Regions from separate parts of the Streptococcus downii genome, predicted to be linked through region 1. Evidence: riboswitches for the same ligand, from Rfam matches in the RefSeq annotation. Region 1 holds a riboswitch; the other holds the start of a gene.
What was found. Region 1 has a riboswitch for thiamine pyrophosphate ahead of E2R31_RS01355 (TenA family protein). Riboswitches for the same ligand answer to the same signal wherever they lie in the genome.
Positions count from the first base shown of each region.

Region 1 (5,308 bases):
GATACAAACTGTCACAAAGGCCCTCGTTCCAAGCATGACTGCCTGCGAAGCATCCCCATGTAACTGAACTGCCCAGTAGTTGGCCAATGATGGTAAAATGGCGAGCATAAGCATCCAAGCCAACATCTTAAATCGACGGTTGTAGAGCATGAAGAGAATGCAAAATGCGACTACTGAAAGATTAAGAGCAATCGAAGGAATGAAAGATGTCTCTAAGGATAAAATCAGCAAGAAAAGACTGATAATCGGTGTCTGAGTTGCTACTTTGACCATACTACTTCACCTCCCCTTGAGCATTGATACTCCGAGATGTGAGGGGGTTAGTGATTGTCACTTCTTTTACATGAATGAGACCCTCACTAGTCATCTCGATCCAATAATCAACCACAGAGATTAAGGGATCTAAACGATGACTAACGATCAAAAAACTTCTTCCTTGATTGCTCTCCTCCAAAATCCACTGGCAAAAATAATGACAAGCTCTATCATCCAAACCTGCAAAAGGTTCATCTAGCAAAATCACAGACGCCTTGCTGGTCAAGATAGTCAATAGCTGAAGAATCTTTTGCTGACCACCACTTAATTGATAAGGACTCTTATCGAATGCCTGCTCCAAATTAAAATATCGTAAAGCTTGGAGAATCTGCTGATTTCTTTCCGAGTCTGGACTATCTAGTTGCAGTTCCTCTCTCAGACTGACTCGGATAAACTGCTTCTCAGCTTCCTGAACTACACCGGTCAGATCACGATACAAACTCTTTTTCTTTTTCAGAACTGTCCCCTTCCAGGTAATGCGCCCCTTATACTTTTGAAATTGAAGAATGGAGCGAAAGAGGGTTGATTTCCCGACACCATTGTCACCCAGGATACAGGAAATCCCTTGGTAAAATGTAAAATCAGAAATGGAAAAGAGGAGGCGATTACCCAACTCACAAGTCACACGATCCATATGGAATAGTTTTGAACTAGAAGCAACTTCCTTTGAAGCAACCTGTGTCATCTCAGAGCAAGGGATTTGAAACACTTCTCTTAGTTGTCCGTCTCTCAGCTCCACCATATGGTCGATGTAGGCTCCATAGTCCGTTAAATCATGGTCACACAAAATAACTGTCTTCCCATTAGAGGCCAACTCTTTTAGAATCTCCAATATCTCCAGCCTACTCTTTCGATCAATGGAAGCGAAGGGCTCATCCAAGAGATAGACCCTAGGATTCATGGCAAAGAGAACAGCCAAAGCAGCTTTTTGCTTTTCCCCACCTGATAAGTGATGGATGGGACGGTTCAAGATTGCCTTACAGCGACATTGCTGGACCACCTCAGCTATTTTAGCATCAATCTCTTGGAGGGGATGCCCGATATTCTCCAAGGTAAAAATCAGCTCCTCAAATAAGTTCTCCATGGTAAATTGGTGATTGGGATTTTGAAAGAGAATGCCAACCGTCTGAACACGTTCAACGATAGAAAGCTGACTGACTTGGCTTCCATCTATCAGGACTTGACCACTATAGGGCAAGGAACTGACTTGAGCAATGATTTGAAAGAGACTGGATTTTCCTGAACCACTGCTCCCAACTAACAAGATAAAAGCTTGCGCATGAAAAGTAAAATCAATCGGTTCAAAGAAGATTGGGGACTGAATCCCCCGTAGTTCCAGCCCCATCTACGCCTTGCCTCCAGCAGCAAACTGATGGTAGAGTTTTACAATGGCACGAACCAAGATGGTACAGAAGAAAAAGACGGAAATAAAACGCACCACCAGCAAGGAAAGGACAAAAGGAAGGGAGAAGGCATAGTAACCTAATTTAATGTATTCATAGACAAAGCTAAAAAGGGTAATTCCAATACTATTAGCAGTTAGAGAGAGCCAACTTTCATAACGATTTTTGGTTACAATAAAACCAAATTCACTTCCCAAGCCTTGAACCAAGCCGGACAAAAGAGCACCTAGACCGAATTGGCTACCATAAAGGACTTCAGCAAGCGCAGCGAGTACTTCTCCAATCGTTGCACTTCCGACTCTTGGAACAAAGATGGCCGCAATGGGCGCAGCCATACACCAGAGACCAAAGAGGATCTCATTGGCAAAGGCCTGCAAACCAAGAGGGGCCAAGATCAGGGTTAGGATATCAAACAGATAGCCTGAACCCACAAAAACACCACCAAAAAAGATAGATAAGAAAGCAAGTAAGATAACATCTTTTAACTGCCATTTTTTCAACATAAAAAACTCCTTTTTTAAAGAAAAGTGGGGCATTCAAGGAGAGATACCAAAAGGCTTGCGGTCAAGCCTATCCTCTTTTGATAAACAAAAAAACTCCAATTACAAACGAGAATTAGAGTTTACCTTACAAGATTAGACAGTTCTTTTCGACATACGAAAAAAAACCTTTTCACATTTCCCTTCGCCAGTATTAACTGTATCAGGTTCAATGGGTATCATCTCAGCCTAAAGCACCCCAAATGTCTTTATTATTTAATTACTGGACCAGTATAACAGAAATTGAAAGCCCTAGCAAGATATTTGACCGAAAAATATATTTATATAGTTTGTTTGTTCATTCTTTTAATCTACATCAAAGGATTGCATCTGTCCTATAATTCATAACCAATATCAAAAAAGGCTAATTCTAAAGCAACTGCTTGATTCCAGCGTTCCTGAAGTTCTGTCAAATCTTCTCGATTTTTCCCGACACGATTAAGTTCATCAACTAGAAATTGAACCCACTCTGTAAAGAAAGGACCTCTGTGGAGATTGATCCATTCCGAATGAATATAGGCTTCAGGTAGTGCCAAATCTTTAGAACCCCAGTCTAAATAGAGACCTTCTGCAATGACCAGCATGACCAAAAGATGAGCATAGTCTGATGAAGCCACAGCAGAATACATTAGCTCCTGAAACGCTTTTGTTACAGGGTGCAAGTTCACTTCTAGATAGTCATTCTCTGCTACCTTTAACTCTTTGAAAGCCTTTTGGAAATAACCATCTTCATCTGCTTCAAGAGAGCCTAGTTGCTTAGCAAAACGAAGCTTGGATTCAAGCTGGTCTGCGTGAGCTACACAAGCTCCCAGCATGGATAAGAAGGCATCAAAGAAATGATAATCTTGAATCAGGTAGTCTTTTAAGACCTTATTCTCAATTGTCCCCGCAAAAAGTTCCTTAACAAAACGATGATTGATTGCAGCCTGCCAATCCTTCTGACTGCTTTTTAATAATTCTCCAACGGTCAAACCTGGCTGAAATGCATAGTCTTGTGTTTCCATATTTACTTCTCCTCTCTTTACTCGTTCGTAATCAACAAAATACCAAGAAAATCCTAGTTTTACTTGACCTTTTTAAAGAAAAGTGGGGCATTCAAGGTGGAGAGCTACCGAAAGACTTGCCGTCAAGCCTGTCCTCTTTTGATAAACAAAAAAACTCCAATTACAATCGAGAATTAGAGTTTAGCTTACAAGATTAGACAGTTTCTTTCGACATACGAAAAAAACCTTTTCACATTTCCCTTCGCCAGTATTAACTGTATCAGGTTCAATGGGTATCATCTCAGCCTAAAGCATCCCAAATGTCTTTATTATTTAATTACTGGACCAGTATAACAGAATTTGAAAGCCCTAGCAAGATATTTGACCGAAAAATATATTTATATAGTTTTTGATAACGATTTAATCTTTTTATACACGGAGAAAAACCCCCACATCAGGTGTAGGCCGTCTTCTTTATCAATACAATTTTAAGTCACGAGGGTCAACTGGGAAGGTTGGGTTGTATGGGTTATGACGGAGCTTGAAGTGTTTGACATCTTCAATAGTCTGAGTTCCAGATAACTGCATGACTGTCTTCAATTCTGCATTTAAGTGCTCGAAGACTTGACGCACACCAACACTACCGCCGAGAGCCAAGCCATAGATCACAGGGCGGCCAATAGCTACCAAGTCTGCTCCTGAAGCCAAGGCTTTAAAGACGTGCTGACCACGACGAACACCAGAGTCAAAGACAATTGGCACACGTTTATCAACTGCTTCAGCGACTTCCTGAAGTGAGTCAAAGGATGCTGGTCCACCGTCGATTTGGCGGCCACCGTGGTTGGTTACCCAGATACCAGAAGCACCAGCGGCAAGCGAACGTTCAACGTCCTCACGGCATTGAGGCCCCTTGACATAGACAGGAAGACCTGAGTAAGCAGCGATAAATTCTACATCACGTGGAGACAAGCGTTGTTTGGCTGACTTGTAAACAAAGTCCATTGATTTACCAGCACCTTCTGGAAGGTATTCTTCAACAATCGGCATGCCAACTGGGAAGACGAATCCATTGCGTTTGTCGACCTCACGATTGCCCCCAACAGTTGCATCTGCCGTCAAGACAATCGCTTTGTAGCCTTCAGCCTTCACACGGTCCATGATGTGGCGGTTGATCCCATCATCTTTACTAAAGTAAAATTGGAACCAATGAGGTGTCCCTTGAAGAGCTTCCGTAATTTCTGGAAGGTCAACAGTAGAATAAGAGCTGGTTGTATAAAGAGAACCAAATTCATGCACACCACGCGCAGTAGCTACTTCCCCCTGCTCATTTGCCAATTTATGAGCCGCAACAGGCGCCATAATAATTGGTGAAGATAATTTTTCACCTGCAAATTCAATCTCTGTACTTGGATTTTCAACATCACAAAGCGTATGAGGAACAATAAGTTTGTGGTTAAAGGCACGGATGTTCTCGCGTAGAGTGAAAGTATCCTCTGCTCCACTAGCGATATAACCAAAGGCAGCTTTAGGAATGACTTGTTGCGCCATTGGCTCCAAATCATAAGTGTTAATAAAATCTACAGGTCCTTCTGCATTGCTTGTTTTATATGACATAAAGTGTCCTCCTTATTAAGTAAGCGTTTACTTTTTCTTACATAAACTATCTTACCTCTTTTTCAGAATCCTTTCAAAAATTTTGTCTGGAGATTTCAAATCACAGACATGATAAATATTTTCTATCATTGTGATAAAAAATTCATATTATCCAAATATGCCCTTTAGTGCTACAATAGCTATATTATTCCTAGATGGGAGGTTCTATTTTGGATTGGTCCATTGTTGAACAATATTTACCACTCTATCAAAAGGCTTTTTTTCTGACCCTGCATATCGCAGTTTGGGGAATTTTGGGTTCTTTTCTTGTTGGTCTAATCGTTAGTGTCATTCGGCATTATCGCGTTCCTATCTTTTCACAGCTAGCAACAGCCTACATCGAATTGTCGCGTAATACGCCCCTTTTGATTCAACTCTTCTTTCTCTACTTCGGTCTTCCCCGAATTGGGATTGT
Region 1 is NZ_MZNX01000004.1:58,291-63,598, forward strand. It holds gene E2R31_RS01340 (energy-coupling factor transporter transmembrane component T) at 1-273, opposite strand, end outside; gene E2R31_RS01345 (ATP-binding cassette domain-containing protein) at 275-1,660, opposite strand; gene E2R31_RS01350 (ECF transporter S component) at 1,661-2,221, opposite strand; TPP riboswitch at 2,381-2,469, opposite strand; gene E2R31_RS01355 (TenA family protein) at 2,593-3,261, opposite strand; TPP riboswitch at 3,481-3,569, opposite strand; gene lctO (L-lactate oxidase) at 3,718-4,854, opposite strand; gene E2R31_RS01365 (amino acid ABC transporter permease) at 5,064-5,308, shown strand, end outside.

Region 2 (5,308 bases), on a different contig from region 1:
TGGATGTTCCATGGCATATTGGTAGCCTTTTTTGATAGCTTGGATAACTTTACGAGCTTCTTCCTTGTTGTCTTTTAGATAGTCGTTGTTTGCGATGATAACGGGTGAGTAGTAGTCAAACTCCTTGACATAGTCTTTCAAGTACATAAAGTTAGCCTCTACGCCTTGAGATTTGGCAAGGATACCATCCCAACCGTAGTAGATCCAAGCAGTGTCAAAGACACCATTGGCAATTGGTGTAATCGAGTTTGAGTCGTTGTTTGGTACTTTTTCGACCTTCTCAAAGTCTCCACCTTGTGATTCTACCAAGGTTTTCAACATAGCAAGCTCAGTCGGGTCATTCCAAGTACCGTATTTCTTACCAACCAAGTCCTTTGGACTGGTCACATTGTCCGATTTACGTGAGATGATTCCTGATGTATTGTGCTCTACGATAGCGGCAACGGCAGTGATTCCTGCTCCTTTTTCCAATTTCTTAGCCATGTAGTCTTGGAAATAGATAGCAAATGGCGTCTTGCCATTAATCACCAAATCAGACGAACTTTCTTCTGGTGGCAATTTCAAATCAACATCCACTCCAGCTTCTTTAAAATAGCCTTTTTCCTTGGCTACATAAAGCCCTGTGTGGTTGGTATTTGGTGTCCAGTCTAGGATAAAGTCAATCTTTTTGAGTTCTGCTTCTTTGTTGTCCTTAGAAGCAGTTCCTTGGCCACAAGCCACTAACACGACAGCTACAAGAGCTGTTACAATCGTTAAAAACACTTTCCATGTTTTCTTCATTTTCATTTCCTCTTTTCTTTTTCTAAAACGCTCTATTTAAGTACGTTTCCATTTAATCACATATTTTTCGCTAATATCGACCAATTTCATACCCAGAAGGCTAATAATCGACACCAGAATAATAATGGCAAACATGGTATCATACTGAAACAGTTTCTTGGACTGAATCATGTAGACACCTAGTCCTTCAAAGCCTCCCAACCACTCAGATACCACTGTTGTGATAAAGGCGTAGGAGACACTGACCCTCAGACCTGCATAAAAGTAAGGCAGGCTGACTGGGATTTTAAAATGCCACAGGATTTGCCAAGGCTTGGCCCGCATCAGACTAAACAAGGTCAGCATATCCTTGTCACAGTGCCTAAAACCGTCCAAGATACTAACGATAATAGGGAAGGTTGTCGTCAAGATAATCAAGACAATCTTGGGCAAAATCCCATAACCTAGCCACAAGACCAAGATTGGGGCTATGGCAATGGTCGGAATGGTCTGGACAACCACCATCATAGGGTAGATAAGGTCATTGAGCCAAGCCAGACTATCCATGAGCACAGCCATGATACAAGCAATCAAGACTCCTAAAACTAGACCTAGCAAAGCCACTCTCAAGGTCGCCCAGCTATGGTGCCAGAGAAATTCTCTGTCACGAACAAAGGCCTGGAGAATTTCAAAGGGAGTTGGTAGGATAAACTTGGGTAAAAGTTTGAATATTCCCGCTAACTGCCAGACCGACAAGACTCCAAGAAAGCCCAAAAGACTAATGTGTCGTCTCAGTATACTTTTCAAGTTTCTCATCGATGCTTAAAATCTCTCCTATATTTATTTTGACATTGGCAAAGACATTATCCGCTTCCTGCCCTGCCACTTCTAGCGCTTCTTTGAGAATGCGCATAAGCTCATCAAACTCCCCTTCCAAGACCGTTTCAAAGGGTGTCACCACCATGGTCACGGACTGAGCTTGCAGATAGGTAATAACCTGATCAATAATAGCAATTCGATCAATCCCCTGCGATAGGGGCAAGACTTGCAAGGCAATGCTTGCTTTCATAAAAACCTCCTTTTCTCAGGCTTCCTTTTGACAAAAAGAAAACCTTTCCCATATATACGGAAAAGGTGCAGAATTCGACTAAGTATCCTTCCCTACGCTGGCATTACCCAGATCAGGTGCGGTCGAAGTTTAACACTTCCTCTCAGACTGTACACAGACTCCCGTATATTATATGAACATATGATAACGTAAATAAATGGATAAGTCAAGGAAACTGCTTACAGAAAACTATGAAAAAGAGTTTGAAGGCAAATGCTTCAAACTCTATCCTAGCTTTCTTATTTAGCCTCGTACCAAGTTGCTCCTTCATTTTCATCTGCAATGAGGGGAACACTGAGCTGGATGGCTTCTTCCATGGTTTGTTTCACTAGAGCTTTAACGGCTGCTAGTTCTGATTTCGGAACCTCAAGGACGATTTCATCGTGCACTTGCAAGAGCATCTTAGTCTGATAGCCACCTTCAACTAGAGCTTTGTCTAGCTGGATCATAGCAATCTTGAGAATATCTGCTGCTGAGCCTTGGATAGGAGAGTTGATGGCAGTTCGCTCTGCAAAACCACGAATGTTAAAGTTGCGTGAATTGATATCTGGCAACTCACGACGACGTTTGAAGAGGGTCTCTACATAGCCCTTATCACGCGCCTCACGAACAACTTCATCCATGTAGTTTTTAATACCTGGGAAGCGTTCAAAGTAGGTATCGATGTAGGCTTTAGCTTCCTTACGGCTGATACCTAGATTGTTTGCCAAGCCAAAATCTGAAATCCCGTAAACCACTCCGAAGTTAACCGCCTTGGCATTGCGACGGTCGTTTGGAGTCACATCCTCAGGACGTTCAATTCCAAAGACACGCATGGCTGTTGAAGTATGGATATCTGCTCCATCTTGGAAGGCCTTGATTAAGTGCTCATCCTTAGAGATATGCGCCAAAACGCGCAACTCAATCTGTGAATAGTCCGAACTGAGTAGTACACTATCCTCCCACTCTGGCACAAAAGCCTTACGAATGAGACGGCCTTGCTCCAAACGCACAGGAATATTTTGCAAGTTTGGATCCACACTAGACAGACGCCCTGTCTGAGTCAAATCCTGCACATAGCGTGTGTGAATCTTGTCATCATCCAAAATCCAATCCTGCAAACCAACCACGTAAGTCGATTGAATCTTAGCAATCTGACGGTAGTCTAGAATTTTCTTAACAATTGGCGCAATAGGGGCTAGACGCTCTAGCACATCCACGGCTGTCGAGTAACCTGTTTTGGTTTTCTTGGTGTATTCTAGAGGAAGGCCGAGCTTTTCAAAGAGAAGCACGCCCAACTGCTTGGGTGAGTTGATATTAAACTCCTCACCAGCCAGTTCATAAATCTCCTGAGTTAGCTTTTCAATGACAAGCTCATTTTCAGCCTGCATCTCAAGAAGGGTTTCTTTTTTGACCTTGATTCCAACAATTTCCATCTTGGCAAGGACAAAAGCCAGAGGCTGCTCCATGTCATAGAGGAGATCTAACTGTCCATGGTCACTGAGTTTTTCAAGCAAAACAGGCTCAGTCTCAACCAAAACAGCAACCTTGCGAGCTAGGTGTTCCAAGAATTTTTCCCGTTCAGGAATTGCCTTCTTGACCCCCTTGCCGTAAAAGATCTCATCATCGACTATGTAAGTCTGGCCATAAAGACTCGCAATGGTTGAGATTTCATTGTTCTCGACTGTTGAGAGTAAGTATTTTGCCAAACGACTGTCAAAAGCAGGAGCCTGGAGATTCAAGCCCAAGCGATTTAAAAGAACCTTAGCTTTCTTAAAGTCATACACTTTCAGAGGTGTTTTTTCTAAAAATTCCTTGAGAATCGGCTCCTGCAAGAGCTCAAGTTTATCTGTAGCGTAAAGTTTATCCCCACAGGACCAGGCAAAACCAACTAAGTCATCTGTATGGTAATTCTCACCAAAGAGTTCCAAGTGGAAGATAGAGTCTGCGCTCAGCATGTCTTGACTGACTTGGTCAACGATGGCGAAATCCAACCTCTCAGCCACATCCGTCGACGAAACATTTAAAGCTTGCTTGAGCTGTTTGAAGCCCATCTCATCGTAGAATTTCCCGAGATTTTCCACATCTGGGCCATTATATACCAAGTCATCAAGGCCAATCTCAATCGGTGCCTGAGTCTCAATGGTCGCCAAGGTTTTAGACAGGAAAGCTTGTTCCTTGTCATTGATGAGATTTTCCTTCATCTTAGAAGCCTTCATCCCATCGATATTTTCATAAATACCCTCAAGCGATCCGTGTTCTAGCAAGAGCTTGATACCCGTCTTTTCACCAATCTTAGTGACACCAGGGATATTATCAGACTTATCCCCCATAAGAGCCTTAAGATCAATAAACTGAGCCGGTGTGAGGCCCATTTTTTCCATAAGATAGTCTGGCGTAAAGGCCTCAAACTCAGCCACACCTTTCTTAGAAATCTCGACCACCGTATGCTCATCCGTCAACTGGATCAAATCCTTATCTCCGCTAACGATTGTCACATCAAAAGAATCCTTCTCAGCCAAACGACCTAGGGTCCCGATGATATCATCGGCTTCATACTGGGGCAGTTCATAATGGCGAATCCCAAGATGATCTAACAACTCACGAATGAAGGGAAATTGCTCACGAAACTCATCTGGAGTTTTAGCGCGACCACCTTTGTAGTCTGCATACATCTCTGTTCGGAAAGTCGTCTTACCTGCATCAAAGGCTACCAAAACATGGCTGGGCTCAACCCGCTCTAAGACATGATTCAACATGAGTTGAAAACCGTAGATTGCATTGGTATGAAGGCCATTAGCATTTTTAAACCGATCCAACTGCTGATAGAGCGCAAAAAAAGCTCGAAAAGCAACAGAAGATCCATCAATTAATAATAATTTTTTCTTGTCCATACACCCATTATAAAGGAAAGAGGGGAAAAATACCATCGGAAAGAATAGGCAAATGGTAGCGAAGTCCACTTTTTTATATTCTTTCTAGATTCTAGCTCCGTTACTGTCCACTCGATAGCCATCCACAGTGGTATTCACTGCTAAAGCCCCTGAAGCATTAACGTAGTAATACTTTCCTCCTACTTGGAACCACTGGCTAGACTTCATAGCCCCTGAACTCTCCAAATAATACCATGTTCCATTTTCCTTGAGCCAACCTGTCTGCATCTCCCCTGATGCCTTTAGATAGTACCAATGCGAGCCATCCTTCACCCAACCTGTTGACATGGTTCCATTTTCTTTGAAGTGATACCAACTGCCATTTATTTTCTTCCAACCAGTTGCGAGATTTCCGTTCTCACGGTAATTCCAAATACCGTTTTGCTTCTTCCAACCATTCTCCACCGATTCTGTTTCCATATACTGGACGTATCTCCTCATTCCACTATAGGACAGGTAACTAAGCCACTTATAACCATCCTGCTCTACGATTTGATCGTAGCTAACATTTTCACCAGGATAGTAGTAG
Region 2 is NZ_MZNX01000006.1:372,807-378,114, forward strand. It holds gene E2R31_RS03710 (ABC transporter substrate-binding protein) at 1-780, opposite strand, end outside; gene E2R31_RS03715 (ABC transporter permease) at 817-1,575, opposite strand; gene E2R31_RS03720 (thiamine-binding protein) at 1,538-1,828, opposite strand; TPP riboswitch at 1,901-2,003, opposite strand; gene polA (DNA polymerase I) at 2,107-4,740, opposite strand; gene E2R31_RS03730 (SH3 domain-containing protein) at 4,825-5,308, opposite strand, start outside.
Region 2: linked by a shared signal. The riboswitch ahead of E2R31_RS03720 (thiamine-binding protein) and the one ahead of E2R31_RS01355 (TenA family protein) in region 1 are both predicted to bind thiamine pyrophosphate.